One region of the Streptomyces vilmorinianum genome, then DNA from elsewhere that is predicted to be linked to it. Evidence: riboswitches for the same ligand, from Rfam matches in the RefSeq annotation. Region 1 holds a riboswitch; each other region holds the start of a gene.
What was found. Region 1 has a riboswitch for cyclic di-AMP ahead of FDM97_RS25745 (M23 family metallopeptidase). Riboswitches for the same ligand answer to the same signal wherever they lie in the genome.

Region 1 (7,472 bases):
CTCGAGGGCCGGGGTGTCGACGGGGGCGGAGCCACGCCAGCCGAAGAGGAGGGGGGCCGTGCGGATCGACCGTACGAGCTCGGCGGCGTCCCGGTCGGTGGCCGGGACGAGCCGGTGCGCCATGTCGCCGAGCAGCTCGGAGGCGGCCCCGGCGAGCCCGAAGGAGAGCACGGCGCCGACGGCCGGGTCGATGGCCGAGCGGACGACGGTGTCCACCCCGCGCGGCACCATCGCCTGGACGACCGGCTGGAGCTCCTCGGGCTTGCCGAGCGTGTCGGTCAATTCGGCGTACGCGGTGCGGAGTTGTTCCTCGGTGGCCAGATCCAGTCGTACGCCGCCGAGGTCGGGGCGGTGGCGCAGGTGGGGCGCGGTCGTCTTGAGGGCGACGGGGTAGCCGAGGCGGGCGGCGGCCTGGACGGCGGCGTCGGGGGTGGGGGCGGGCAGGGTCGGCAGCACGGCGATCCCGTACCGCCCGAGGAGCTCGCGCGCCGCGTCGGCGTCGAGGCTCACGCCGCGGACGTCCGCGTTCTCACCGAGCATCCGCTCGATCTGCGCGGCGGCCCCGCTCTCGTCGATGTCCTCGTACTCCGGCACCCGCCCCGGCTCGGCGGCCTGCCGCCGCCACTCCCCGTACCGCACGGCCTCGGCCAACGCCCGCACGGCCCGCTCGGCGGCGGGATACGCGGGAATACTCCCCCCGGCTCCCGCCCCCCGGACCGCTGACGGGCCGTCCGCCGATCCGCCCATGGTGGACTGAGCCGGGGCTGGTGACGTGCCGTACCCGTCCGCGGTGGACCGCGCCGGGGCCGTCGACGGTGACGGGCCATCCGGAGAACCGCCCGTCGTGGACGGAGCCGGGGCCGGGGACCGGTCCTCCGGCGATCCGCCTGCGGCGGCCGAGGCCTGGGACGGGGCCGTCGGCCCGGGTGCCGCGGCGGACGCGCCCGCGCGGTCGCCGGCGGCGGCACCGTGCGGCTGGGCCCCGTCGAGCCCACCGGATCCGCCGGCCCCCACCTCGCCCGCCGGGCTGACTCGGGCCGTCCCGGCGGGCGGTCCCGGCGTCGCCGGCTCCTGTCCGGAGACGGGCACGGGCCCTGCCTTCCGGTCGCCGGACCCCACCGGAGCTGGTGTCCCGGCGTCGGCGGGTGCCACGGACAGGCCGAGGACCGGCCGCGCGGGCCCCCCGGGCCCGGTCCCGGTCCCGGCTCCCGCCGCGCCCGCAGAGGTCCCCGGTGTCGGCCTCGTGCTCGTCGCCACCGCGAGGGCTTCCGCCAGGCCGCCCATCTCGACGTGGACCACGACCACCGGCTTCGCCGACGACGGCGCGGTGGCGACCGCTTCGCGGAGGAAGGCCGCGAGGACCTCGCCGTCGCCGGACTCGACGGCTCCGTTCTCACCGACCCAGGGGATCGCCGTCACCACGACCGCGTCGCACGCGTCGTCCGCGAGGGCCGCCGTCAGCGCGTCGCGGAAGTCCGCCGGGCTCGCCCCCGTCGTCAGGTCGAGCGGGCGCAGCGGACGCAGCCCCTCCGTCAGGCAGGCGTCGTACGTGAGGAGCCCGAGCGACTCCGAGTTGCCGAGGATCGCGACCCGGGGCCCGGCCGGCAGCGGCTGGCCCGCGAGGAGCAGGCCCGCGTCGACGAGTTCGGTGACCGTGTCGACGCGGATGACCCCGGCCTGGCGCAGCAGCGCGGAGACCGTGGCGTGCGGGATGCGCGTGACCGGCACCCGGTGTCCGGGCGGCGCGCTCCCGCTGTGCCGCGCGCCCTTGACCACCACGACCGGCTTGACCGCGGCCGTGCGCCGGGCCAGCCGGGTGAACTTCCGGGGGTTGCCGATCGACTCCAGGTACAGCAGGACGACGTCCGTCTCCGGGTCGTCGTACCAGTGCTGGAGGAAGTCGTTGCCCGAGACGTCCGCCCGGTTGCCCGCCGAGATGAAGGAGGAGAGGCCGGCGCCCCGCCGGTGCAGTCCGGCGAGGAGCGCGATGCCGATCGCGCCGGACTGGGTGAACAGACCGATCCGCCCGGCCGTCGGCATCTGCGGCGCGAGCGAGGCGTTCAGCCGGACACCGGCCGAGGTGTTGATGATCCCGAAGGCGTTGGGCCCGATGATCCGCATCCCGTACGAGCGGGCCTGCCGTACCAGTTCGCGCTGCCGGTCCCGCCCCTCCGCCCCGCTCTCCGCGTAGCCCGCCGAGAGCACGACCAGGCCCTGCACCCCGTGCTCTCCGCAGTCGGCGACCGCCTCCGGCACCCGGTCGGCCGGGACGGCCACCACCGCCAGGTCCACCGGCTCGCCGATGTCCCCGACGGAGCGGAAGGCCGGCACCCCGTCGAGGGAGCCGGTCCCCTCCGCGAGGGCGCGGTTCACCGCGTACGTACGCCCGGTGTAGCCGGAGTCCAGGAGGTTGCGCAGCACCGTACGGCCGACCCCGCCCGGGGTGCGCCCGGCGCCGATGACGGCGACCGAGCCGGGTGCGAGGAGGCGCTGCACCGAGCGGGCCTCGGCCCGCTGCTCCCGCGCGCGCTGCACGGCGAGCGAGCGGTCGGTGGGCTCCAGGTCGAGATGGAGCCGCACGGAGCCGTCCTCGAAACTGCGCTTCTGGGTGTACCCGGCGTCCGTGAAGACCTTGATCATCTTCGTGTTCGCGGGCAGCACCTCCGCCGCGAACCGTCTGATGTCCCGCTCCCGCGCCACCGCCGCGATGTGTTCGAGCAGTGCGGACGCCACGCCCCGCCCCTGGTGGGCGTCCTGGACCAGGAAGGCGACCTCGGCCTCGTCGGCGGGAGCGCTGGCGGGCATGCCTTGGGCGTCGATGCGGTCGTAGCGTACGGTGGCGATGAACTCTCCGCCGACGGTCGCCGCGAGTCCCACCCTGTCCACAAAGTCGTGATGGGTGAAGCGGTGGACGTCCTTGGCGGAGAGGCGCGGGTAGGGCGCGAAGAAGCGGTAGTACTTCGACTCGTCCGAGACCTGCTCGTAGAAGCTGACCAGTCGGTCGGCGTCATCAACGGTGATGGGCCTGATGCGCGCGGTGCCGCCGTCACGGAGGACCACATCCGCTTCCCAGTGGTCGGGGTATGCGTGTTCAGGCTGTTCCGACGCGCTCTGCATGGGGCAAGCGTACGGCCGGGATACGACAGTGGCACCGGTCGCGCACGCTGTGTGCGCCATGCAAGGTAGGAGGGCCGAACGGCCGTCCCGCCGGGGCCGGAGGTCGGCTACGAGCACCTCGCAACCCGTGAGAGACTGGTCTAGACAACCGCTGAGACTTTGAAGGGCAACACCATGGCTGAGCGCCGCGTCAATGTCGGCTGGGCCGAGGGCCTTCACGCCCGCCCCGCCTCCATCTTCGTCCGTGCTGCCACGGCCTCCGGCGTCCCCGTGACGATCGCCAAGGCCGACGGCAACCCGGTCAACGCCGCGTCGATGCTCGCGGTGCTCGGCCTGGGCGCGCAGGGCGGCGAGGAGATCGTGCTCGCTTCGGACGCCGACGGCGCCGAGGCCGCTCTGGACCGTCTGGCGCGACTGGTCGCCGAGGGGCTCGAGGAGCTCCCCGAGACCGTCTGACCCAAGGACCACACACGAAGGAGCCGCACCGGCCGGAATTCCGGCGGGTGCGGCTCCTTCGTTTTCTCCGCTTTCCAGTAAGAGCACAGTCCATCGGAATTCGGCGCAGCACGAATTCCGCCCGCCGAATTGCTCCCTCTTTGTATACGGCGTGCTCGTTAATTCCGGATGCTCGCCGTGTTTACGACGTGTTGCGAAGCCCTCACACGGCCGCGTTCCGGGCGTTCCGGCCGTTTCAGCCGGTGCAGGACCAGGGAGCGCTCGGCGTGCAGGGCGGTGAGCGTACGGGCGCGTTCGGCGTCGCCCCGCGCCACCGCGTCCACGATCGCCCCGTGCTCGGCCCACGCCTCCACGGGCTGGGCGGGGGTCTCGACCGTGTACATCCAGGCGATCTTGTGCCGCAGCTGGGTGAGCAGGGCCGTGAGCGCCGGGCTGCCCGAGGCCTGGGCCAGGGTCTCGTGGAACCAGCTGCCGAGCGAGCGCAGATCCTCGCCCTGGCCGCGTCTGGCCCGTTCCTGACCCAGCCTGACCAGGCCACGCAGCACCTTGAGATGGGCCTCGGTACGACGCTGGGCGGCGCGCGCGGCTCCGAGCGGCTCGAGGAGCGCCCGTACGTCGAGCAGGTCGGCCGCCTCCTGCTCGGTCGGCTCGGCGACATGGGCGCCCGCGTGGCGGCGGGTGATCACGAAGCCCTCCGACTCCAGCGTGCGCAGGGCCTCGCGGACCGGGACGCGGGAGACTCCGTAGCGGCGGGCCAGCTGCTCCTCGGTCAGCCGGCTGCCGCGCTCGAAGGCTCCGGAGACGATGTCGTCCCGGATCGCCGTGCATACCGAGTGCGCGGGAATGCGCATGTTCGACCTCCGCCTTAATCCGCGCGAAACCCATCCGATTGACGCCTGTTCGCCGGCTCCTCGCCGACTCTTCGGTGACTCTATTGCAGCGGAGAGACATTTCCGATGGCTACCGGAGATCCATGGATATCTTTTGGCCAGCGAAAAGCCCCGGCTCAGTACGAGCCGGGGCTTTTCTGACGCGGGTGGGGCGTGGATCAGACGTTCACGCCGCGGGCGCGCAGGTACGCGACCGGGTTGATGTCGGAGCCGTACTCGGCGCTGGTGCGCGCCTCGAAGTGGAGGTGCGGGCCGGTCGAGTTGCCGGTCGAGCCCGAGATGCCGATCTGCTGGCCCGGGGTGACGGACTGTCCGACCGAGACACTGATGGCCGACAGGTGGCCGTACTGGGTGTACGTGCCGTCGTTCATCCGGATGACGATGTTGTTGCCGTAGGCGCCGCCCCAGCCGGCCTCGACGACGGTGCCGGAGCCGACGGAGACGACCGTGCTGCCGTAGGCCGCGCGGAAGTCGACGCCGGAGTGGCTGCCGGAGGACCAGAGCGAGCCGCCGGCCTTGTAGCCGGTGGTCACGTACGAGCCGGCCACGGGAAGCTGGAAGGAGTTCAGACGCTTGCGCTCGGCCTCACGGGCGGCGCGCTCCTTGGCGGCGCGGATCTCCTTGGCGCGGGCCTCGGCCTTGCGCTTGGCCTCGGCCGCGGCCTTGGCGCGCTCCAGGGCCTCGACGGCCTCGCGCTCCTGCGCGGCGGCCTGGGCGTCGATGGTCTTCGCGAGGGAGTCGGCGGCGACGACCTGGGTCAGGCCGGTGTCCTCGAGGGAGGGAGCGTCCGTGTCGGCGGCGAACGCCGGGGAGGCGAGGGTTCCGATGACGCCGGTGGTGGCGAGCGTCGCCACGCCGGCGAGCCCCGCGCTGCGGCGCGTCAGACGGCTCGGACCACGATGCTTCCCGGTGGCACGGGTGAACGCCATGTAGTGGCTGATCCTTTCCTTCCTTCTCGCCTACCGGGTTAGCTGACGGGTTCGGAGCAGGAAGGTCTCCTACGGGCCCCTCCGCACGCGGTGCGAAGGCGTCCGATTCACCCCAGGGACTTCGTGTGGGTCCCCGGCTCCCCAGGCTCGCGCCTGACGGGGACTCGGCGATGACTGTCCGATGCCGCGGGTGCGGCGGGTGCAACTGGCGAACAGCCGGACCGACGCTAAGCGGATCGTCTTTCAATCACCAAACAGACACGCCCGTTTGTAAGACATGCCACAGGGCATACGGCCACCCTCTGCTGCAATCCGGACAAAGGGGAGGACCCCGACGTACAGTGACGTCGGGGTCCTCGGAACCGGCTCGATCCGGCTCGATCCGGCTCGATCAGCCTGTGACGACGGTGACTTCACCGATACCGAGGGCGCGCACCGGCTCCTCGATCTGGGCGGCGTCACCGACGAGCACGGTGACCAGGCGGTCCACTGGGAAGGCGTTGACGACGGCCGCCGTCGCCTCCACCGTGCCGGTCTCGGCCAGGCGCGCGTACAACTGCGCCTGGAAATCGTCCGGGAGGTGCTGCTCGACCTGGTCGGCGAGCGTCCCGGCGACGGAGGCCGCGGTCTCGTACTTCAGCGGAGCCACACCCACCAGGTTCTGCACGGCCACGTCGCGCTCCGCGTCCGTCAGACCCTCCGCGGCGAGGGTGCGCAGCACCTTCCACAGATCGTCGAGCGCCGGGCCGGTGTTGGGCGTGTCGACGGAGCCGCTGATGGCGAGCATCGAGGCACCGTGTCCCTTGCCGTCCGAGCGCAGCACCTGACCGAAGGCCCGGACACCGTACGTGTAGCCCTTCTCCTCGCGCAGGACGCGGTCCAGGCGGGAGGTGAGCGTGCCACCGAGGCAGTACGTGCCGAGGACCTGCGCCGGCCAGACGCGGTCGTGCCGGTCGGCGCCGACGCGGCCGATCAGCAGCTGGGTCTGGACGGCGCCCGGGCGGTCCACGATGACGACGCGGCCCGTGTCGTCGGCCGTGATCGGCGGGACGGGGCGCGGCTCGGCGGCGTTCCCCGTCCAGACGCCCAGCGTCTCGTCGAGGACCTTGTCCAGATCCACGTCGGTCAGGTCGCCGACGACCACGGCGGTGGCCGTGGAGGGCCGGACGTACGCCTCGTAGAACGCGCGCACGGCCGCGGCGTCGATCGCCTCCACCGTCTCCTCGGTGCCCTGGCGCGGCCGGGACATACGGGAGGTGGCCGGGAAGAGCTCCTTGGAGAGCTGCTTGGCCGCCCGGCGGGCCGGGTTGGCCGTCTCGTGCGGGATCTCGTCGAGCCGGTTGCGCACCAGGCGCTCGACCTCGGTGTCGAGGAAGGCCGGCGCGATCAGGGCCTCGGCGAGGAGGCCGAGCGCCTTGGGCAGCCGGGAGACGGGGACCTCCAGGGAGACCCGTACGCCCGGGTGGTCGGCGTGCGCGTCGAGCGTGGCGCCGCAGCGCTCCAGCTCGGCGGCGAACTCCTCGGCCGTGTGCTTGTCCGTGCCCTCGGAGAGGGCGCGGGCCATGATCGTGGCGACGCCGTCGAGGCCCTCGGGCTCGGCGTCCAGGGGGGCGTCGAGGAAGATCTCGACGGCCACCACCTGCTGGCCGGGGCGGTGGCAGCGCAGCACGGTCAGACCGTTGTCCAGCGCTCCGCGGTCCGGGGCCGGGAAGGCCCACGGCTTGGCGATGCCCGCCTCCGGCTGCGGGTGGAACGTCATGCTCGTCAAAGGCGCGCCGGCGTCGGTCACTGGTCCGCTCCCTCTTCCTCGTCGCTGTCGCTGTCGCTCTGTTCGGTGCCGAGCGGCTCGTACACCAGCACCGCGCGGTTGTCCGGGCGCAGCTTGGCCTTGGCGACCGCCCGCACCTCCGCCGCGGTGACGTCCAGGACCCGGTTCACCGCGGTGAGGGCGAGCTGCGGGTCGCCGAACAGCACCGCGTAGCGGCACAGTTCGTCGGCGCGGCCCGCGACCGTGCCGAGCCGGTCCAGCCACTCGCGCTCCAACTGGGCCTGGGCGCGCTCCATCTCCTCGGGCGTCGGG
Region 2 (7,472 bases), 4.7 Mb from region 1:
ATCTCGCCGCGCTGGGAGACGTACTGCCGCATGGGGTAGGCGAGCGCCACCACCAGCGAGCAGACGACCAGGGCGAGGAAAGCCGCGCGGCCGGTGAGGCGCGAGCGGCGGGCCTGGCGGCGGGTCTGGGAGCGGTAGACGCGGGCGGCGGTCTGCTCGCCGAGCAGCCTGATCCGGGTCGCGGTCGAGAACCGGTCCCGGTCCTTCGCTGCCATGTCTTCCGCCTCCCTCTTCAATGCGTACGTCCCCGCACACGGTACGGGACCGAGTGCGGGGACGTACGGAAGCTACCTGCGGGAGGTTCAGCCCTTGAAGCGCGGGAAGGCGCTGCGGCCGGCGTAGACCGCGGCGTCGTCGAGGATCTCCTCGATGCGCAGGAGCTGGTTGTACTTGGCGACGCGCTCGGAGCGGGCCGGGGCGCCGGTCTTGATCTGGCCGCAGTTGGTGGCGACGGCGAGGTCGGCGATGGTGACGTCCTCGGTCTCGCCGGAGCGGTGGGACATCATGCACTTGAAGCCGTTGCGCTGGGCCAGCTCGACGGCGTCCAGGGTCTCGGTCAGCGAACCGATCTGGTTGACCTTGACCAGGAGGGCGTTGGCGGTGCTCTCCTCGATGCCGCGGGCCAGGCGCTCCGGGTTGGTGACGAACAGGTCGTCACCGACCAGCTGCACCTTGGCGCCGAGCTTGTCGGTGATGGTCTTCCAGCCGGCCCAGTCGTCCTCGAACAGCGGGTCCTCGATGGAGACCAGCGGGTACGCGTCGACGAGCTCCGCGTAGTAGTCCGTCATCTCGGCGGCCGAGCGGGACTTGCCCTCGAACTCGTAGGAGCCGTCCTTGTAGAACTCGGACGCGGCGCAGTCGAGCGCCAGCGCGATGTCCTTGCCCGGGACGTAGCCGGCCTGCTTGATGGCCTCGAGGATGAGGTCGAGCGCCTCGCGGTTGGAGCCGAGGTTCGGGGCGAAGCCGCCCTCGTCGCCGAGACCGGTGGACAGGCCCTTGGTCTTCAGGACGGACTTGAGGGTGTGGTAGACCTCGGTGCCCCAGCGCAGGGCCTCGGAGAAGGACTCCGCGCCGATCGGCGCGATCATGAACTCCTGGATGTCCACGTTGGAGTCGGCGTGCGAGCCGCCGTTCAGGATGTTCATCATCGGAACGGGCAGCAGGTGCGCGTTCGGGCCGCCCAGGTAGCGGAAGAGCGGGAGGTCGGAGGCCTCGGAGGCGGCGTGCGCGACGGCGAGGGAGACGCCGAGGATGGCGTTGGCGCCGAGGGAGGCCTTGTTGTCCGTGGCGTCCAGGTCGAACATCGCCTGGTCGATCAGGCGCTGCTCGGTGGCGTCGTAGCCGACGAGCTCCGGGCCGATCTGCTCGATGACGGCGAGAACGGCCTTCTCGACACCCTTGCCCATGTAGCGGCTCTTGTCTCCGTCACGGAGCTCAATGGCCTCGAACGCTCCGGTGGAGGCACCGGACGGAACGGCAGCACGGCCGGTGCTGCCGTCGTCGAGGCCGACCTCGACCTCGACCGTGGGGTTGCCTCGGGAGTCCAGGATTTCCCGGGCTACGACGACGTCGATGGACGGCACGAGCATCTCCTTCTGGGATGTGACGCTAGATGCATGCGATGCAGGGTCGCTTTGGCCTTGCGACAAGAGCCTAACCGGCTCGGGGCCTCCGGCCAGCCGGGCGCCCGCCCCCTGGGACGAAAAAGGACCCAAGGGCATGCATCCCGGGTCAAAGGACCCCGGAACTACTCATCGGTAACACGGAAACCCCGTCCCGGCGCGCACGGGGGGAAGGGCGCGCCGGGACGGGGTGGTCACCGCGGGAGGGTCGTGGGACCCGCGTGAGCCGCCGGACTCACGCGAGCCGTCGGGCTCACTTCAGGTGAAGCTGCTGGCCCGGGTAGATCAGGTCGGCGTCCTCGACGACGTCCTTGTTGAGCTCGAAGAGCTTCTCCCAGCCGCCCTTGACGTCGTGCGCGGCGGCGATCTTGCTCAGGGTGTCGCCGGCGACGACCTTGTACTCGCCGTCGCCCTTCTTGACCTTCTTGCCGGTCGGGGTGGTGACGGTCTTCTTCGACTCGGCCTTCGGGGCGGTCCGCTGCTCGCTGCGGGTCGCCGGCTGCTCGGCCTGACGCTCCTGCCGCGGGGCGCTCCGCTGGGTGCTCGCCTCGGCGCCGCCCTCGTAGGAGGCGTTGGACAGGCCGACGCCACAGGTCGGCCAGGCGCCCTTGCCCTGGCCGGCCAGGACCTTCTCGGCGATGGTGATCTGCTGCGACTTCGAGGCCTGGTCGGCGGTCGCGGCGTACGCGGTGCCACCGAAGGCGGCCCAGGTGGAGGCCGAGAACTGCAGGCCGCCGTAGTAACCGTTGCCGGTGTTGATGGACCAGTTGCCGCCGGACTCGCACTGGGCGACGGCGTCCCACTCGGAGGTGGTCGCGGCCGAGGCGGACCCGGCGGTCATCAGCGGGGCGGCGACGGCGACGCCGGCGACACCGGCGAGGGCGACGGCGCGGGTGGCCTTGGAGGGACGACGGTGTTTGCCCTTGGCGGAAAACAGCATGGGACTTCTCCTCACCGACGCCTGCGAGGTGAGCTGTCGGGTTCGGGCCATGTGAGTTGCCCGGCCGCGCGACCCAGCGCGCGGCTTCACCCCAAGCCGGTCCGTCGGCCGTCTGTCTCAACGGCCGGGGACGGCACTTACCTTGGGTCCCCCGCTCCTGCCTTCGGCGCGTGACGCGACGACTGTTCCCATCGGCCGGCGGCAGGATTCGGCGTACCGGTCGACGAGGCCCGCGGTGGCGAGCGGTGACGACCGTAGACACAGACCCCGCCGAAGTTCAAAGACGGGCATTGAGGAGAAAACGCCCCTACTCGCCGCCGGACGAAGGGTGTTTACGCAGGTGAGAGGTGACGGAAGCAGAGTTTGCGGACGTGGCGGGCCAGTTGGGACGAAGAGACCCATGTCTCACTTGCACAGAACCGGACATACGACCCCGAACTACTTCGCCTTCTGCGGCAGGCCGATCGTCAGGTCAAGGCTCTGACCAGGGTGAATGAGGTCCGGATCGGCACCGACGGTCTGACGGTTGGCGTCATAGAGGGAGGTCCAGCCGCCGGGGAGCTCGTTCTGCTGGGCGATCTCGGAGAGGCTGTCGCCCGGCTTGACGGTGTATTCGCCCGCGATGCCCGTAGCGTCCGACGTGTCTGTTGTATCCGGATTATTCGAACCCTCACCGCCGGTCACGTCACTTGTCGGCGCGTCAGGCCCGTCGACCGGTGCGGCATGACGACCGGAATCGTCAACCTTGTCCGTAGTGCCCGATTCCTCCTTGGCGGCGTCGCCGCGGTGCTTGCCGGTGCCGGGGGCGGCCGGGGTGGAGGGCGTGACGGAGGTCTCGGGGGTGGCGCCGGAGATCGGCGCGTCCGACGGCGCCGAGGCGTCCGGCGTCGCGGGGGTGGTGGGGCCGGCAGGGGTGGTGCGGGTGGTCTCGGGCTGGGTGGGGACGGCCTCGGGGCCGGCCGGCAGGCCCTCGGTCCGGTTCGAGCCGTAGACCGGCCCGGTGGGCGCCGGCGTGACGGCGGGCCCCGGGTCGACCTCGGGAGCGGTGCCGTCGTTCGTCAGACCGGCGATCGGGGCGCAGGTGTCCCACTGCGTGTCGCCCGCGGCGAGCGCCTTCTCCGCCACCGCGATCTGCTGGGCGCGGCTCGCGTAGTCCGCGCTCGTCGCGTACGCCAGACCGCCGTGACGCTCCCAGCCCTCCTGGGTGAACTGCAGCCCGCCGTAGAGCCCGTTGCCGAAGTTGGCACTCCACTGGCCGCCCGACTCGCACTCGGCGACCCGGTCCCAGGTGGCGGCGTCGGCGGCGGAGGCGGAGCCCGCGGCCAGGAGCGGCAGCGCGAGCGCCGAGCCGGTCACACCGGCTGCGACGACGATGGCGGGGGCCTGACGGGGTCTACGGTGTCGTCCGTTCCCGGAGCGCATGCGGAGTGCCTTTCGCGTGACTGCTGAGGTGACGGTGAACGTAGCGGCATTCGAACGTCAGTAACAAGTCGATGCAGCGGAGATCACGTAAAAGTCACAGTCTTGACGGCACGTCAGTTCGCAAGAGGGGTGAACTCGACAGGAAGCGTGCGCAATCCACGCATGATGAGCCCGCCGCGCCACCGCAGATCGGCCGGATCGGCCCCAAGTCGCAGGTCCGGCAGGCGAGTCAGCAGCGTCGCGAGAGCGATCTGCCCTTCCAGCCGGGCGAGCGGGGCGCCGATGCAGTAGTGGATGCCGTGCCCGTACCCGAGATGCTGGTTGTCGCGCCGGGACAGGTCGAGCGTGTCCGGCTCCTCGAAGCGCTCCGGGTCGCGGTCCGCGGCGGCGAGCACGACGAGCACCGGGTCCCCCGCCGGGATCTCCTGCCCGCCGATGGTCAGCGGCTCCCTGGCGTACCGCCAGGTCGCCAGCTCCACCGGCCCGTCGTAGCGCAGCAGCTCCTCGACGCCCGTCTCCAGGAGGTCCCGCTCCCCCGCCGCGAGCGAGGCCTGGAGCCGCGCGCGCTGGTCCGGGTTGCGCAGCAGCGCGTACACGCCGTTGCCGATGAGGTTGACCGTCGTCTCGAAGCCCGCGAAGAGGAGGATGAAGGCCATCGCGGCGGCCTCGTTCTCCGTCAGGTGCTCGCCGTGGTCGGAGGCCTTGATGAGCCCGGAGATCAGGTCGTCGCCCGGGTCGAGCCGCTTGCGGTGGATGAGCTCGGCGAGATAGCCGCGCATCTTCTTGACCGAGCGCGCGACCCCGCCGCGCGGCCCGCCGCCGTGGCGGATCATCATCCCGGCCCAGTCGCGGAAGTCGTCCTGGTCCTCGCGCGGCACCCCGAGCAGGTCGCAGATCGCGTAGATGGGCAGCGGGAAGGCGAACTCGTGGATGAGGTCGGCCGAGCCCCGCGCCGCGAACCGGTCGATGAGGTCGTCCGTCAGCTCCTGCACCCGCGGGGCGAACTCCGCGACCCGGCGCGGGGTGAACGCCTTCGAGACCAGCCGCCGCAGCCGCGTGTGGTCGGGCGGGTCGATGTTGAGCAGATGCGTCATCAGCTCGGCCTTGCGCTCCCCCGGGATGCCCGTCTTGCCCTTGGCGTGCGCGGGCTCGTCGTGGTGGGCCGGGTTCTTCGACAGACGCTGGTCGGCGAGGGCCTGCCGGGCGTCCGCGTACCGCGTCACCAGCCAGGCCTCGACCCCGCTGGGCAGCTTCGCCCGGTGGACGGGCGCGTGCTCGCGCAGCCAGGCGTAGGCGGGGTACGGATCGGTCGCGAACTCCCAGGTGAAGAGCTCGGGGGCGGGGGGCTTGCTCACCCTGAGACGGTACAAGGTCGCCGCCGGTCCGGCGATGTGATCGTCGTGTGAAGACGCGTGGCCTAGATTCTCCCGAGTGGATGCCCAGTTGATCAGAAGCTCGTTCGCCGTCGTCGAGAGACGGGCCGAGCACGCCGTCACCTTCTTCTACTCCCATCTCTTCTGGAACAACCCGGGCGTCCGCGAGCTCTTCCCCGAGGACATGCGGCCGCAGCGCGACCGGCTCTTCGCCGCGCTCACCCATGTCGTGACGCACCTGGAGGACCCCGGGCTCCCGGATTACCTCTCCCATCTGGGCCGCGACCACCGCAAGTTCCTGGCCGCGCCCGCGCTCTACGCCGCCGTCGGGGCCAGCCTGACCGCCGCCTTCGCGCACGCCGCCGGGGCGGCCTGGACCGTCGAGGCCGAGAAGGCGTGGACCGAGGCGTACGGCTTCGTCGCCGACCTGATGATGCGGGGCGCCGAGGAGGCGGCGGAGGTCGGCGAGCCGCCGTGGTGGGACGCCGTCGTGGTGCGCCACGAGCGGCTCGGCGAGGACCTGGCGGTCCTGACCCTGCGGCCGCGGCGGCCGTTCGCGTACCGGCCCGGACAGTACGTCAGCCTCAGCTCGCCGCGGGTGCCGCGGGTGTGGCGGACGTACTCCCTGGCCAACGCGGTCCGCGCGGACGGCACGGTGGATCTGCACGTCAGCCGGATCCGGGGCGGCACGATGAGCACGGCGCTCGTCGACCGGGTGCGGGAGGGCGAGCCGCTGCGGCTGAGCGCGCCCGGCGGCGCGCTGACCTCGCGGACCGCGCCGGGCGACCCGCGCACCTACATCGCCGCCGGGACGGGCTGGGCCCCGGTCAAGGCGCTCCTGGAGGAGGCGGCCCACGGACCGGAGGGCACGGAGGGGCGGCTCTTCCTGGTCGCGCGCGCGAAGGAGTACCTGTACGGGCGGGGGGACGTCGAGCGCCTGAAGGAGCGGATACCCGGGCTGCACGTCACGTACATCACCTCCGCGCCCCGCCACCCGCGCGACCAGGCGACCGAACGGCTGCTCCACGCCCTCCACACGTACGGCCACTGGCCCGAGCACGACGTGTACGTCGCCGGCCCGCCGGGCTTCCTCACCGAGACCGTCCCCGTCCTGGAGCACCTCGGAACCGGCCCCGGACGGATCTTCCACGACGCGCTGCCGGCCGTCGGCCGCTTCCGCCCCCGCCCCGGCAGCACCGCCGAGTGGCTCCTCGAACCCCCGGACCTGGTCTGGCACAACCCGGAGGCCAGGGCGCCGCGCGGTTACTGAGCGCTCGGGACGCCCTCGGCCGCGCGGATCGTGTCGCGGTAGACGCGGGCCGCCGCCCGCAGTGCCGCCTCCGGGTCGACGCCGGACGCCTCCGCGCGGACGGCGAGGGCGAGCAGTTCGTAGCCGATGCCCTCCCCCGCGGGCGGCTCGACGTCCAGGCCCGCCGTTCGGACCCGGCCCGCCAGCTTCGCGGCGAGGGCCAGACCCGGCTGGCCGAGCGGGACCCCGTCGGTGACCGAGTCGCGCTGCTTCTCGATCGCCTTGGTGCGCAGCCAGTGCTCCTTGACGTCCTCCGGGGTCTCGGCGGTCTCGTCGCCGAAGACGTGCGGGTGGCGGTGGATCAGCTTCTCCACGATCGTGCCGGCGACGTCGTCCACGGAGAACGGCTCGTCCTCGTCCTCCTCCGCGATCCGGGCGTGGAAGACGACCTGGAGGAGCACGTCCCCGAGCTCCTCGCGCAGCTCGGTGCGGTCGCCGTCCTCGATCGCCTCGACGAGCTCGTACGCCTCCTCGATGCCGTACTTGGCCAGCCCCTTGTGCGTCTGCCGCGAGGACCACGGGCACTCGCGGCGGATGCGGTCCATGACCTGCACCAGGTCGAGGAGCCGGGCGCCGGGCAGGTCGTACGAGCCGGGCAGCAGCTCCAGGTCGGGCATCGTGACGCGGCCGGAGCCGGCCAGCCGGGCGAGCCCGTCGGTGAGGGCCTGGTCGCCCTCGCCGGAGGGCAGGACGACGACGGTCCGGCCGCCCGCGCACGCGTCGACGAGGTCCTGCGCGGCGGGGCGGGCGTGCTCGACGGCGACGCCGGCCTCGCGGAGGTACGGGAGCTGGGGGTGGTGCTCGTC
Region 3 (7,472 bases), 850 kb from region 1:
CTCAGCCTGCCCTCGCTTGCCGTGTCCGGCGTGCGGGAGATCGTAGGCGTCGCTGGTGGTGGTCGCGGTCTCCTTCACACCCCAGTCGATTCCGATCACCCGACCCGTCTCCGGCAGAGGCTGCACCTCGGCAGGCGCGACAAAGCTCGCGTACCAGTGACCGACGCTGTCGCAGTACAAACGCACGCTGGAGGGCTCGGCCGGCAGGTCCCTCGACCACACCACCGTCAGCACGATATTCCCGGCCAGGTGCAGGCGCCCTTCCTTCAACCGGAAGCCGCGCCGGGTGTAGTTCAGGGTCGGGTCGGCCTCACGCTTCTTCTTGAACCGGGGCATCCCCGCACGCCGCCGCACGGGCAGGCGGTCCTTGATGTCCTTCAACGCCTTGACACGGGACTTGGCGAAGTCGCGGATGACCTGCTGCTGCGGCACCGACGAGCCCTCGGCCAGCCACCGCGTCACAGCGCGGGCCCCGGTCAGCATCCTGTCCAGCCGGGCGGGACCACAGTTCTCGTTCTCGGCGAGGGCCTTCTTAGACCGGGCCACACACTCGTTCCAGATCCACCGGCAGCGGTCCCACTCCGCCAGGAGCTCCGTACGGGCCGTCGACGACACACGGAGCCGGTACGTGTACCGGGCATGCCCGCCCTCCCCCGCCACCGACACGACAACACCCCCTCCCTCTCACGCCCGGTCGCTCGCCCCGGCCCCCACAACGAGACCGTACGCACGACAGACGCACATCCGTCCCCGCATCAGGACAAGGGCACCACAACCAGCGAACACGAGAACGCGCGTTCACCTTTCCCGTTGCCGACGCCCGTTTCTCTCCCCTCCACCGGTCGGCTTCGCGGGCGATGCTCATTCCCAAGAGGCGGCGCTGTCACTTCGTGAAGGCCGAGCTGGGCAATCTCTACGACGGTTCGTACCGCGCCGCCCTGCGCCCGCGCGCCTGCCCCCTCGCCGTCTGCGACTGCCACATCGGCTACGTCCACCTGGAGACGCTGCCGCTGTACGACGTGTTCGCCGGCGGTGTCCTGGAGCGGATCCCCGAACGGAGCCCGTCGGTGATCAGAGGGGCATGAGGTCCGGGCGCTTGGCCTCCACGTGGTCCCCCGAGCTCTCGCCCCGCAGCCGCCGGCCGATCCACGGGACGAGGTACTCCTTGGCCCAGTGGATGTCGTCGCGGCGCACCTCCAGCGTGCCCCGGGGCGGCAGCGGCGGCCAGGGCTGGTCCGGGTCGGCCGGTACCTCCATGCCGAGGACCTGGGCGGCGCGCAGCGCGACCCGGGTGTGGCCCTCGGGAGACAGGTGCAGCCGGTCGTCGTCCCAAGCCCGCCTGTCCTGCACGGACTTGAGCGACCACAGGTCCAGGACCGGGCAGTCGTAGCGGTCGGCGATGGCCCGGACATGGGCCGTGTAGGTGGCGATCTTGCCGCGCAGATGGCGCAGCACGGGTACGTCCCGGGTGTCGAAGCCGGTCGTCACCATGACCGTGCCGACGGCGGAGGTCAGCTCGGCCACGGCGCGCTCGAAACGCTCGGCGACGTCGTCGGGGTCGGTGCCGGGGCGGATGATGTCGTTGCCCCCCGCGCAGAAGCTCACCAGGTCCGGGGCGAGCTCCTTCGCCCTGGGGACCTGCTCCTCCACGATCTGGTCGAGGAGGCGGCCGCGTACGGCCAGGTTGGCGTAACGGAATGCGTCGTGCTCCGGCAGCTGGTCGGCGAGCAGAACCGCGAAGCGGTCCGCCCAGCCGACGTACTTCCCGTCGGGCCCGGGATCTCCCACACCCTCGGTGAAGCTGTCACCGATCGCCGCGTACGACCCGAATACGTTCATGTCTGTTGATCTCGAATCGTCTGCCACGGGAGCACATCCTTCCCTTACAGGTGTGACCTACGCGACCGTAAGGAGGGGTTGACGCCGGGTGAGATACGCCACCGGTCAAGATTCCGCCAAGCCGGAATACTCCGGACACGCGACGGGCCCGGCACAGAGGTGCCGGGCCCGTCGGGTGCTGGGTGTGCGTCAGATGCCGACACCGTGCTGGCGCAGGTAGGCCAGCGGGTCGATGTCCGAGCCGTAGCTCGGTCCGGTGCGGATCTCGAAGTGCAGGTGCGGACCACTGGAGTTGCCGGTCGAGCCGGACAGGCCGATCTGCTGGCCGCCGGAGACGGTCTGGCCGGCGGAGACGGAGAGGGAGGAGAGGTGCGCGTACTGCGAGTACGTGCCGTCGGCGTGCTGGATGACGACCTCGTTGCCGTAGGCGCCGCTCCAGCCGGCGGAGTGCACGGTGCCCGCGCCGACGGCCTTGACCGAGGTGCCCGAGGAGGCGATGAAGTCGACACCGGTGTGGTAGCCGGAGGACCACATCGAGCCGGAGGCGCGGTACGGGGTGGAGACGCCGCCGCCGACCGGGGCGACCCAGCCGGAGGACACGCTCTGCGCGGGGGCGGCGGGGGCGGCCTGGGTCGACTCCACCGTGCTGCGCTCGGTGGAGCGCGAGCTGCGCGACTCACCCGAGGCGGAGGACGGCTTCTCGGCCTTGGGGGCGGCCTTGGGGGCGGCCTTCGTGGTGGCCTTCGGGGCGGCGGCCTTGGGCGTGGCCTTGGCCGTCGACTTGGCGCCGAGGGTGAGCTTCATGCCGGGGAAGATCAGCGAGGGGTTCTCGCCGACGACCTGCCGGTTGTCCTCGTAGAGCTTCTTCCAGCCGCCGGCGAGGTGGTGCTCCTGGGCGATCTTGGACAGGTAGTCGCCGGGGACGACGCGGTACGTCTTCGGCTTGGCGGCGGCGGGCGCGGCGGCCGGGGCCTTCGCCGGGGCGGCGGCGGCAATGGCGGCGACGGCCTGCTCGGGCGTCACGGCAGCCGGGGCGGCCTTGTCGGCGGCGTGGGCTCCGGTCGCACCGAGAAGCGGCAGGGCGACGACGGCGCCACCCGTACCGGCGGCGACGAATCCGCGTGTGATCGGGTTGACCTTGGGACGGCGGTGCTTACCCTTCGCGGGCATGGCGAATTCCTCTCCGTCGCCTGCGAGGTGAGCTGTCGGGTTCGGACTGGAGATGTCCGGCCGCGTTCTCACGCGGCTTCACCCCGAGCCGTCCTGACCTGAAGGATCGGCGTACTACCTGGGTCCCCCGCTCCTGCCGCACGTGGGTGGGTGCGAATTCCGGGCGGTGGCAGGATTCGGCGGTCCGACCGGATTGACGGTGACCGTAGACGAGCGGGGTCGGCGCGAACAAGCCGTCGATTTCATGGATCAATCCGGGACGTGATATTCGCACCGAATTCCGGTCACCCTCCGTGGATGACGGGACCTCGATCTCCTTTTCTCGTACGGGGATTACCCGAGACGATCAGGCACGGTCCGTCACCTTTATGACCCTGCTCACGCACCGAGGGCCATCTCCCCTGCAACCAGGGCGCGTTATATCGAAGAGCTCAATTCGGACAGAACACCCATTCTTGTACCCGGGGTGGGCGGGAAGAGGCGCACCCGGGATGATTGCCCCGGGAACCGATCTCGATCCGTCAACCTTCAGGAGCACTCGTGACGCAGCAGCTGCCGCAGGTCCCGTCGACCGAACCCGAGCTCACCGGAGTGCGCAACTTCCGGGACGTGGGCGGCCTGCCGACCGTGGACGGCGGGTCGGTGCGGTTCGGGCGCCTCTTCCGCAGCGGTCACCTCGCGCACGCCACCGAGGAGGACGCGGCGTTCCTCTCCACCCTCGGGTTGCACACCGTCTTCGACTTCCGCAACGCGGCGGACCGGAAGGTGGAGGGTCCTGATGTCGAGCTTCCCGGCGTACGGAACGTGAACATCCCGCTCAACGACCCGGCCGACGGCAAGGAGTTCTGGAAGCTCGTCAGCACGGGCGCCCTGGAGCAGCTGCGCGAGATCCTCGGCGACGGCAAGGCGGCTGCCCGAATGTCCGATTCATACCGGAAGATGATGGTCGAGCGGACAGCGGAGCACAGCCGCATCCTGCACGCGATGGCCGAGGACAGCATGCCCGCGCTGATGCACTGCGCGGCCGGCAAGGACCGGGCGGGCCTCTCCATCGCCATTTCGCTGCTCGCGGTGGGCGTCGAGCGCGAGGCGATCGAGGCCGACTATCTGAAGTCGAACGATCCGCACCGTCGCTACAAGGTGCGCCGCAGCTCCACCGCCGCGGACGCCATGTCGCCCGAGGTGATGGAGCTGCTGGGCCCGCTCTTCGACGCGCGCGCGGAGTATCTGCGGGCGGCGTTCGAGACGCTGGAGCAGACCTGGGGGACGACCGAGCGCTACTTCTCGGACGGCCTGAAGCTCGCCCCCGAGACGCGGGAGCGGCTGCGCGAGCGCCTCGTCACCGAGGCCTAGTCCCGCCCCCTGCCCCGCCTCTCCCTGCCCCGCCTCTCCCTGTCTCGCCTCTCCCTGTCTCGCCTCCCCCTGTCCCGCTACTGGTTCTGCCCGCCCAGCATGAACAGCAGATAGAGGAAGCCCGCGAAGAGGTGGCCGGCCACCAGATAGGCGAAGAGCCGGATCACGAGCCCGCGGGGGAACGTGCCGCCCCCGCGTTCCTCGCCAGTGACCGGTACGGATTTGTCGGACATGTCGGCCCCTTTCGAAGGGCTCAGCGCAGATGCGGGGTCCCGTCGCCGAGGCACAGCTCGGCGGCGGGGCTCTGCATCAGCGTGTGGACGAAGAGCAGCTCGGCCCCGCCGCGGGTGGCGGCGCCGATGCGGTGCGGGGTGAGCGAGTCGAAGTGCGCGCTGTCCCCCGGATCCAGTACGTGCACGGCGTCGCCGAGCGCGAGGCGCACCTGGCCTTCGAGGACATGGAGCCACTCCTCGCCGGGATGGACGCGCACGATGTCGGCCCGGGTGGCGTACGGCACGTGGACGCGCAGCGCCTGCAGGGCACGGCCGGGTCCGCCCGCCTGGTGGTAGATCCAGCCGTCGGCCTCCACGGGCTCCGACCGGCCGGCCCGGACGATCGGATCACGTTCGGGCGGAACCTCGCCCAGTAGCTCCGAGACGGTCGTACCGTAGATACGGGCGAGGGCGAGCAGCATGGGCAGCGAGGGCTGCCGGCGGCCCGTCTCGAGCCGGGAGAGATGGGCCGGGGAGAGACCGGCGCGCTGGGCGGCGGCCTCCAGCGTCAGCCCGCGGCGGCGGCGCAGACCGCGCAGCTGCGGAGCGACGTCGGGCAGAGCGTCCGGTGCGGCGGGATCCGGGGACTGCTCCCCGGGGAGGTGGTCCATGCCTCCATTCCGCCAGGATCTTTCCTCTGGGGCAAGTTTCTTGCCCCAGAGGCAAAATTCCCACCGCGCCAGGGGTCAGCGCTGCGCCACCGCCTGCTTGACCAGCGTCTTTCCGAAGTCCCACATCAGTCCGCCACCGCCGTGAGCGTCGTCCATCACGGCCGTGAACGCGGTCACGAAGCGGTCCACGTCCGTCTCGTCGATGATCAGCGGCGGGATCAGCTTGATCACCTCCAGATGGTCCCCCGACACCTGCGTCAGGATCCGGTGCCGCTGGAGCAGCGGCACCACGACCATCTGCGCGAAGAGCCCCTTGCGGGCGGCCTGCAGCATCGTCCACCGGCTGCGCAGCCCCAGCGAGGACGGGCGCCCGAACTCGATCCCGATCATCAGCCCTCGTCCGCGGATCTCCTTGAGCAGCTCGTAGCGCGGGACGAGCTCCTTCAGGCGCGAGGAGAGCAGCTCGCCCACCCGCCGCACGTGCGCCACCGTCCCCTCGGTCTCCATGACCGAGAGCACGGCGAGCCCGGCGGCCATGGCCTGTGCGTTCGAGCCGAAGCTCGCCGAGTGGACGAGGACCCGGTCCATGGACGAGTAGACCTTCTTGAAGATCCAGTCCTTGCCGAGCGTGGCGCCGACGGGCACGTACCCGCCGGAGAGGGCCTTGGCGACGCAGACCAGGTCCGGCTCGACACCGTCCTCGTGCTGGTACGCGTAGAAGTCGCCGGTCCTGCCGAGCCCCGTCTGCACCTCGTCGGCGATCAGCAGGGCGCCGCGCCGGTGCAGCACCTCCTGGGCGGCGCGCAGGAAGCCGGGCGGGGCCTCGTGCACCCCCTTGCCCTGGATGGGCTCGACGACGAACGCGGCCACGTCGCCCTTGCTCAGCTCCCGCTCCAGGGCGTCGAGGTCGCCCAGCTCGATCGCGGTGTCGGGCAGCAGCGGGGCGAAGCCGTCCCGGAAGCCCTTCTCTCCGTTGACCGACAGAGAACCGGTGGTCAGGCCGTGGAAGGCGTGGGAGCAGTAGAGGATCCTCGGCTTCCCGGTGGCGTACCGGGCGAACTTCAGCGCGGTCTCCACCGCCTCCGTACCGCTGTTGCCGAAGAAGACCCGGTCGAGGTGCGGGCTGTGGGCGAGCAGCTTCTCGGCGAGCAGCCCGGGCAGCGGCGGGCAGTCGAAGCGGGTGAGGTCGGCGAGTGAGGCGTCCAGGACGTCGTGGAGGGCCTTGCGGACCACGGGGTGGTGCCGGCCGAGCCCCATGACGCCGAAGCCGGCCAGCATGTCGAGGTAGTCGCCGCCGTCGGAGTCCCAGAAGTGGGCGCCCTCGGCCCGCTCGTAGACCTTGTCGAAGCCGATGGTGTGCAGCATGCGCGGGAGCTGGTGGTTGAGGTACCGGGTGTGCAGCTCGTAGCGGTCGGCGCCGCGTTCGGCGAGCAGCGCCGCGAGGTCGAACTCCTTGCTCATTGCCCCTTCTTCCGGGTCAGTGCCGCGCTGATGTGCCCGGCGATCTCCACCGGGGTGAGACCGAGATCGGCGAGCACCTCGCCGCGCTTGGCGTGTGCGAGGAACTGCTCGGGGATGCCGAAGGTGCGCAGCGGTACGTCGGCGCCGGCATCGCGCAGCGCCTGCCCGACGGTCGCGCCGACACCGCCCGTTCGGCTGTTGTCCTCGACGACGGCCACGAGCCGGTGCCGCTCGGCGAGCGGGGCGAGGGCCTCGTCGACGGGCTTGACCCAGCGGGGGTCGACGACGGTGCAGCGGATGCCGCGGCCGGAGAGCAGGTCGGCGGTCTGGAGGCAGACCTCGGCCATCACGCCGACGGCGACGATCAGCACCTGCGCGTCCGGCTCCTGGAGCAGCACGTCCATGCCGCCGATCCGGCCGACGGCCGGCACCGGCGCCCCGACCGTCTCCTTGGGGAAGCGCAGCAGCGTCGGGGCGTCGTCGACGTCGACGGCCTCGCGCAGTTGGGCCCGCAGCTGCGCGGCGTCGCGCGGGGCCGCGATGCGCAGACCGGGCACGACCTGCAGGAGCGAGAGGTCCCACATGCCGTTGTGCGAGGCGCCGTCGGTGCCCGTGACACCGGCCCGGTCCAGGACGAACGTGACCCCGCACCGGTGCAGGGCCACGTCCATCAGCAGCTGGTCGAAGGCGCGGTTGAGGAAGGTCGCGTACACGGCGACGACCGGGTGGAGTCCGCCGGTCGCGAGGCCCGCGGCCGAGACGACGG

Region 2: linked by a shared signal. The riboswitch ahead of FDM97_RS04315 (LysM peptidoglycan-binding domain-containing protein) and the one ahead of FDM97_RS25745 (M23 family metallopeptidase) in region 1 are both predicted to bind cyclic di-AMP.
Region 3: linked by a shared signal. The riboswitch ahead of FDM97_RS21955 (M23 family metallopeptidase) and the one ahead of FDM97_RS25745 (M23 family metallopeptidase) in region 1 are both predicted to bind cyclic di-AMP.

The regions. Positions count from the first base shown of each region.
Region 1 is NZ_CP040244.1:5,541,495-5,548,966, forward strand. It holds gene FDM97_RS25730 (GNAT family N-acetyltransferase) at 1-3,117, opposite strand, end outside; gene FDM97_RS25735 (HPr family phosphocarrier protein) at 3,292-3,573, shown strand; gene FDM97_RS25740 (GntR family transcriptional regulator) at 3,732-4,424, opposite strand; gene FDM97_RS25745 (M23 family metallopeptidase) at 4,622-5,392, opposite strand; cyclic di-AMP (ydaO/yuaA leader) riboswitch at 5,406-5,572, opposite strand; gene FDM97_RS25750 (M16 family metallopeptidase) at 5,784-7,151, opposite strand; gene FDM97_RS25755 (M16 family metallopeptidase) at 7,178-7,472, opposite strand, start outside.
Region 2 is NZ_CP040244.1:890,954-898,425, reverse strand. It holds gene FDM97_RS04325 (FtsB family cell division protein) at 1-215, opposite strand, end outside; gene eno (phosphopyruvate hydratase) at 303-1,583, opposite strand; gene FDM97_RS04315 (LysM peptidoglycan-binding domain-containing protein) at 1,876-2,562, opposite strand; cyclic di-AMP (ydaO/yuaA leader) riboswitch at 2,566-2,741, opposite strand; gene FDM97_RS04310 (LysM peptidoglycan-binding domain-containing protein) at 3,001-3,984, opposite strand; gene FDM97_RS04305 (cytochrome P450 family protein) at 4,098-5,339, opposite strand; gene FDM97_RS04300 (globin domain-containing protein) at 5,416-6,627, shown strand; gene FDM97_RS04295 (nucleoside triphosphate pyrophosphohydrolase) at 6,621-7,472, opposite strand, start outside.
Region 3 is NZ_CP040244.1:4,686,559-4,694,030, forward strand. It holds gene FDM97_RS21940 (RNA-guided endonuclease InsQ/TnpB family protein) at 1-666, opposite strand, end outside; partial or broken gene FDM97_RS21945 (STM4011 family radical SAM protein) at 876-1,085, shown strand; gene FDM97_RS21950 (SGNH/GDSL hydrolase family protein) at 1,072-1,866, opposite strand; gene FDM97_RS21955 (M23 family metallopeptidase) at 2,029-3,009, opposite strand; cyclic di-AMP (ydaO/yuaA leader) riboswitch at 3,012-3,168, opposite strand; gene FDM97_RS21960 (tyrosine-protein phosphatase) at 3,550-4,362, shown strand; gene FDM97_RS35955 (DUF6126 family protein) at 4,440-4,595, opposite strand; gene FDM97_RS21965 (helix-turn-helix domain-containing protein) at 4,616-5,245, opposite strand; gene FDM97_RS21970 (aspartate aminotransferase family protein) at 5,321-6,706, opposite strand; gene dxs (1-deoxy-D-xylulose-5-phosphate synthase) at 6,703-7,472, opposite strand, start outside.